Regions from separate parts of the Pseudomonas sp. JZ114 genome, predicted to be linked through region 2. Evidence: predicted binding sites of a transcription regulator. Region 2 holds the regulator's gene; the other holds the start of a gene.

Region 1 (3,418 bases), 2.1 Mb from region 2:
GCTGGCCGACTGTGTTGCCGAGCGGGGCGGCAACTGGCTGGAAAGCCGCATGTCACGTATGGCAGGTCAGTTCGCCGGAATCCTGAGCGTCAATGTCGCGCCGGAACAACGCGAAGCCCTGGTTGCCCAGCTGAAAGGGCTGGATGTGAGGGGCATGCGTGTGCTGGTAGCGGAAAGCCAGATAGAGCAGGCACCCAAGCCTCAGCTCATCCAGCTGGATCTGCTGGGCAATGACCGTCCCGGGATCGTTCGGGACATTACCCGTCAGCTCACCCGGCTAGGCGTTAATGTCGAGCGGCTCAGTACTGATGTGCGGGCGGCGCCGATGAGCAGCGAACAGTTGTTCCACACCACGGCGCTGCTGGCCCTGCCGCCCGCCCTTGAGCTGGATACGCTCCGCCAGAGTCTGGAGACCCTGGCGGACGATTTGATGGTCGAGCTGGCAGTCTACCGTGACAACCACGACGGTCAGGTGCGGGCAGCGGGGGCTGCGTAACGACGCAGGGAGCGCCAGGCGTCAAAGCTGAACACGGCAAGGCCTGCCCAGATACACAGGAAGGCGGCCATCCGCTCCATGGGGAAGGGCTCGTGGAACAGGAAGACTGCCTGTATCAGCACCAGCGTAGGGGCCAGGTACTGCAGGAAGCCCAATGTCGAATAGGGCAGTTTGCGCGCCGCTGCGTTGAAGCAGAGCAGGGGAACCAGCGTAACGGGGCCAGACAGGATCAGTACGATGGCCATCGGCGACTGCCAGAGTGCCGGTTCCAGGCTGACCTGCTGGGTCAACAAGGGTAGTGCAATTGCAGCCAGCGGGACCAGTAGCCAGGTTTCGACCACCATGCCTGGTAGGGCAGCCACCTGGGTGCCCTTGCGCACCAGTCCGTAAAAAGCAAAGCTGAAGGCCAGCACCAGGGATACCCAGGGCAGCTGGCCAAGCGTCCAGATCTGCTGGGCAACGCCTAGGGCAGCCATTCCCACGGCCAGCCACTGCAGGGGCCTTAACCGCTCGCCCAGCACCACCATGCCCAACAGCACATTGATGAGCGGGTTGATGTAATACCCAAGGCTGGCTTCGATTACATGGTTACTGTTGACCGCCCAGATGTAGGTCAGCCAGTTGCCGCCCACCAGCAGGCCACTCAGCCATAACCGGGCAATCCGGGAGGGATTGGCACGCAAATCGCGCCACCAGCCCTGATGTTTCCAGATCAAAAGCAGCAAGACCCCGATCAGGGCCGACCAGAAGATACGCTGGATCAGGATCTCGACGGGAGGAATGCTGGCAAGCAGTTTGAAGTACAACGGAAATAGTCCCCAGAGCGCATAGGCGGTAAGGCCTAATACGTAACCCTGGCGCGGGGATGTGGACATGATGTGTCTCTAGTATTCGTAAGGCCCCTAATCATAGCTCGCAAGCAAAGAAAAGGCCGCTTTTCCCATGGGCTCGATCGATTTGTCCAATGACAAAGGGGCTTCAGTTCTTCTGCGGCGGGTCGACATCCTGATACACCACATATTCGTGCTGCTGAGGACGGCGGCCCATCATCCTGGGTAGTGCTGTTCTTCAACGCTGCGGGTGGGCGTACGTCTGGCATTCTTTTTTATCAGGTAAATTTCATGATGAACTTGTTTTCCCGGCTCAAGCCCGCCAGTGCCCAGTCCGGCGGCGTAATGAGCGTACTGAGCTCTTCCGGGCAGTTGCAGAGCCACCTGAAAACCCTGCGATTCGAACCGACCTATATCGCCGGTTTCGTTTCGCCCCATGTTGATCTGGACAAGGTGGCTCGCCAGGTAGCCGAACGTTTCCCTGGCGCCGCCCTTACCCTGTGCACGACCTCCGGCGAGCTGTGCAGCCAGAACGATCAGCTCTACTGCGCCACAGGTAACCAGTGGGATCGGGTTGTGCTGCAGCTGTTTGATGCCAGCATCATCGCTTCGGCCGAAACCGTTTATGTGCCGTTGGAAAGCCAGGACATCCGCGCCCGAGGGCCACGTATGTCCATGCAGCAGCGAATCGCCAAGCTGATCGAGTCGATTAAGCGGCTGCGTGTCAACACGACTATCGACCATCGCGATACCTTGGCTTACGTCACGTTTGACGGCCTGTCGGCATCCGAATCGTTCTTCATGGAAGCCCTTTACGAGTCGGGCCGTTTTCCCTGCCTATTCGTAGGCGGCTCTGCTGGTGGCAAGACCGACTTCGTTAAAACCTTGATCCATGACGGCAAGCGCAGCTACGAAAACCACGTACAGATCGTATTTCTGAAATGCGCCCGTAATGCCCGCTTCGGTGTGTTCAAAAGCCAGAACTTCGAGCCGACATCAGTTAGCCTGAGCGTGCTCACCGCGTCGCTGGAAGAGCGCTACATCAGTCAGGTGATCGACTCCAAGGGCAATGTCCGCTCGATGGTAGCCGCCCTGTGCGAATCGCTGAACTGCGAGCCCAAGGACCTGGAAAAGCGTCTGGCCAATTACTCGTTTGCTATTCGTGTGGGTGAGGAGCTGTTTGTTCGCTCCATTGCCCAGATCGATTATGACAAGGAGCGTATCCACCTTTTCTGTGACGTGGCGCCGGGTGAAGAGCTGGTGATGGTCAAGCGTACGCCTATTCTTGAGGCCACCCGTAAAGACCTTCAACGTTTCCTGCAAGGCAAGTCCGGCAAACCGGTAGGCGGGCTACTCAACGACTGCATTCTGCGTCGCTTGAACAATGGCAACGACCTGAGCCGCATGAACGAAGCGTTTGATGATATTCCTGTGGTGGGCTTTTCTACCTTTGGCGAGATTCTGGGGCTTAACCTGAACCAGACGCTGACGGCGGTATTTTTCTTCCGTACCCCGGAAGGCGCGCCGTTCCGCGATGAGTACATCGACAACTTCACCGCGCATTACGGCGAATTCAAGGCCTTTTTCCTGCGTCGGCAGATCAAGAAGCTGGCGGGCTTGAGCCAGGTTGTGGTCAAGCAGATCGATGAATTCAAGCGCAAGAACTTTGCCAGCTACATCGACAGCAACGGCCTGGATGACCACATCAAACCGGTTTTCCGTGGTCTTGAAGATTTGGGTGCAGTGCTGCATCAGGCGGATCAAAGCCAGGAGCAGATTGCTCAGCAGTTAAATCACTATGCCGGTGAATTGCACGTATCGATGGATGATCTTAGCTCAACCATCAATCAGCAGGGCAGCGTGATCGATCAGGCGGGTGGCACCGTCAAGAGTCTGTCCAGTCAGGCTGAAAGTGTGGTGCGCAGTGCTAATGATTTGGCGCAATCGAGCCTGAAGATCCAGTCCATTGTGCAGATGATTCAGCAGATCGCCGGGCAGACCAACCTGCTGGCACTCAACGCTGCCATCGAAGCTGCTCGTGCGGGTGAGCAGGGGCGTGGGTTTGCTGTAGTAGCAGACGAGGTACGCAAGC
Region 2 (3,418 bases):
CGCCGCGCGCTGGATGCCATGCGCTCCGAGATCACCGGGCTACGTGAATTGATTGAAGTGCAGCTGGGCTCTATCGCCTGGGGCCAGATGCAGGACAAGCGTCCTGACGAAGCAAACTTCTGGCGCCGCCTGCAACGCATGGGACTTCCGGCTGATCTGTGCCGTGACCTGATGGCGCGTGTGGCAAGTGTGAACGAGCCCCGTCAGGCCTGGCGTATGCTGCTGGCCCATCTGACCCAGGCAATTGACACGCCCCAGGTTGATCTGCTGGAAGAGGGCGGTATCGTCGCGTTCGTCGGTCCTGCCGGATCGGGCAAGACCACTACGCTGTCCAAAATGGCAGCGAGCTATGTTCTGAAGTATGGCGCGCAAAGTCTTGCGCTGGTCACCATGGATAGCCATCGCATCGGCGCCCAAGAGCAAATCAAGACGTTGGGTCATATTCTCGATGTGCCGGTTACCGTTGTAGATCCACGTCAGTCGCTGGCTCAGGCGCTTGAGCCACTGGCTCGCAAGCGTATGGTCCTGATCGATACGGCAGGTATCCCAGCCAATGACCCCTCCCTGCGTCTGCAGTTGGAAGCGCTGGCTAATGAGAAACTGAAGATTCGCAACTATCTGGTCATGGCTGTAACCAGCCAGAGCCAGGTGCTGAAAGCGGCTTATCACAACTACAAGGGGTGCGGTCTGGCTGGTTGTGTTCTGACCAAACTGGATGAATCCGCGACGTTGGGTGAAGCTCTCGGTATAGCCATTAGCCATCATATCCCGGTAGCCTATCTCTCCGACGGTCCTCGCATCCCTGACGACCTGCATATTGCGCGCAAGCATCAGCTGGTTAGCCGTGCAGTCAATCGTCAGCTGACCGAGGAGCCAGCAGAGGAAACCATGGCGGATATGTTTGCCGAGCTTTATCAAAAGCCGGCCAAGCGCGTCGGTTAAGTTACAGTTTTTTGCAAGTTGGGTAAGGTTTTTGCAACAGAAGGTTTACAGGCGTCGTAGTGTCAGAAAGCAGTACACGCTTCAGGTTTAGTGCCAGCTGGCTCGTTAGCATAACGATCTGGCTACACCATAAGTGCCCTCTACGGGCTGGCTGGTTTTTCATAGGTGTACAGCAATGGGTATGCATCCCGTACAGGTAATTGCAGTGACAGGCGGCAAGGGAGGTGTTGGGAAAACCAACGTTTCGGTAAACCTTTCGCTGGCGTTGGCTGAACTGGGCCGACGTGTCATGTTGCTCGATGCCGACTTGGGCTTGGCAAACGTCGACGTTTTGCTCGGTTTGACTCCGAAGCAGACGCTCGCCGATGTGATCGAAGGCAAATGTGATCTTCGCGACGTGATTTTGCAAGGCCCTGGCGGTATCCGGGTCGTTCCGGCCGCTTCCGGTGCGCAAGCCATGGTGCAGTTGTCGTCTCTTCAACATGCCGGTCTGATCCAGGCATTCAGTGACATCAGCAACGATATCGATGTGCTTGTTGTCGATACGGCTGCCGGCATCGGTGATTCGGTCGTGAGCTTTGTACGGGCTGCCCAGGAGGTACTTCTGGTGGTCTGTGATGAGCCTACTTCGATCACGGACGCTTATGCGCTTATCAAGATGTTCAACCGCGATCATGGAATCACGCGGTTTCGCGTACTGGCGAATATGGCATTGACGCCCCAGGAAGGTCGCAATCTCTTTGCTAAGCTGACCAAGGTAACTGACCGTTTCTTGGATGTGGCTCTGCAGTATGTGGGTGCGGTTCCTTTTGATGAATGTGTACGGAAAGCCGTCCAGAAGCAGCGGTCCGTATACGAAGCATACCCGCGCTCCAAAGCCGCTCTGGCTTTCCGGGCTATTGCCCAGAAGGTGGATGCTTGGCCCTTGCCGGCCAACCCACGCGGTCACTTGGAGTTTTTCGTCGAACGATTGGTGCAACCCACTGTAGGGCCAAATGTATGACAGCGTCCAGCGGTCTCCGTATGTACAGTAAATCTCAGACCCATTCACAGCAGGAGCAACTGATCAATCAGTATGCGCCGCTGGTCAAGCGCATTGCCTATCACCTGTTGGCGCGTCTGCCTGCCAATGTACAGGTGGAAGATCTCATGCAGGCCGGCATGATCGGCCTGCTCGAGGCCTCCAAGAAGTACGATGCCGGCAAAGGTGCAAGCTTTGAAACCTATGCCGGTATCCGTATCCGCGGAGCCATGCTGGACGAGGTTCGCAAAGGTGATTGGGCACCTCGTTCGGTGCATCGTAACAGCCGTATGGTGGCCGATGCGATTCGTGCTGTTGAAGCAAGAACGGGTCGTGACGCTAAAGATCCTGAAGTTGCTGCCGAACTTGGTGTAAGCCTTGAAGAATATTACGGCATTCTCAATGACACATTGGGAAGTCGCCTGTTCAGCTTCGATGACTTGATGGAAGAGGGTGAGCACGGTCTCGAAGAGAGCGGAGCCCATGATTTCGAGCCAGGTCGAGGACTGGAAGATGATCGTTTCAAGCAGGCCCTGGCGGAAGCCATTGCCAATCTTCCAGAGCGTGAGCGTCTCGTCTTGTCGCTGTATTACGACGAGGAGTTGAACCTAAAGGAAATCGGAGAGGTGCTTGGGGTAAGTGAATCCCGAGTCTGTCAACTGCACAGTCAGTGCGCAGCACGTCTGCGGGCTCGTCTGGCTGAATGGCGTTCGCGCTAAGGCAAAACACTAAGCATGTATGGCATGCCTTTGAAAAGGCATGTCTGGGGTAAGGATGGAGGTCGACTTGGACAAAGATATGAAAATTCTCATCGTGGACGATTTTTCCACCATGAGACGCATCATCAAGAATCTGCTGCGAGATCTGGGGTTCACCAATACTACCGAGGCCGACGACGGCTTGACGGCGTTGCCGATGCTGCAAAGCGGCAACTTCGACTTCCTGGTAACGGACTGGAACATGCCGGGTATGACCGGTATCGACCTGCTACGGGAAGTCCGTGCCGATGCACGCCTGAAGAACCTGCCTGTTCTGATGGTAACGGCCGAAGCCAAGCGCGAACAAATTGTCGAGGCAGCTCAAGCGGGTGTGAATGGTTACGTTGTGAAGCCGTTTACTGCCCAGGTGCTCAAAGAAAAGATCGACAAGATCTTTGAGCGGGTCAACGGCTGATAACCATCTCGAGGATGTTATGGACCTTGGCAGTAAATCATTCGAAGACCTGGAATCGACCCTGAAAAAGCATGCCCAAGAGCTGGTTGCCAGCCTTGAAGATGGCAATTTCAGCCAGGCAGTGCAGCTCATCAATGAGCTCAATCAGGTGCGAGATCGTGGTCTGTATCAGGAAATCGGCAAGCTGACGCGTGAGTTGCACAACGCGATCGTCAACTTCCAGATCGATCCCCAGGCGTCCTATGCCAATGAAGTAACAAACATTGCAGACGCCACCGATCG

The links. Region 2 encodes FliA, which starts transcription of late flagellar genes. Its sites were predicted from a motif close to CTAAAGTTTNNNNNNNNNNNGCCGNTAA; they were not measured.
Region 1: JQR90_RS17935 (methyl-accepting chemotaxis protein) is a predicted target of FliA. The motif match lies at 1,473-1,500, and genes of this name have one in related genera.

Annotation. Positions count from the first base shown of each region.
Region 1 is NZ_CP069256.1:3,817,869-3,821,286, reverse strand. Features, by position in the region: gene JQR90_RS17945 (glycine cleavage system protein R) at 1-496, shown strand, start outside; gene rarD (EamA family transporter RarD) at 469-1,371, opposite strand; gene JQR90_RS17935 (methyl-accepting chemotaxis protein) at 1,621-3,418, shown strand, end outside.
Region 2 is NZ_CP069256.1:1,726,761-1,730,178, forward strand. Features, by position in the region: gene flhF (flagellar biosynthesis protein FlhF) at 1-942, shown strand, start outside; gene fleN (flagellar synthesis regulator FleN) at 1,118-1,945, shown strand; gene fliA (RNA polymerase sigma factor FliA) at 1,942-2,682, shown strand; gene JQR90_RS08105 (chemotaxis response regulator CheY) at 2,762-3,136, shown strand; gene JQR90_RS08110 (protein phosphatase CheZ) at 3,156-3,418, shown strand, end outside.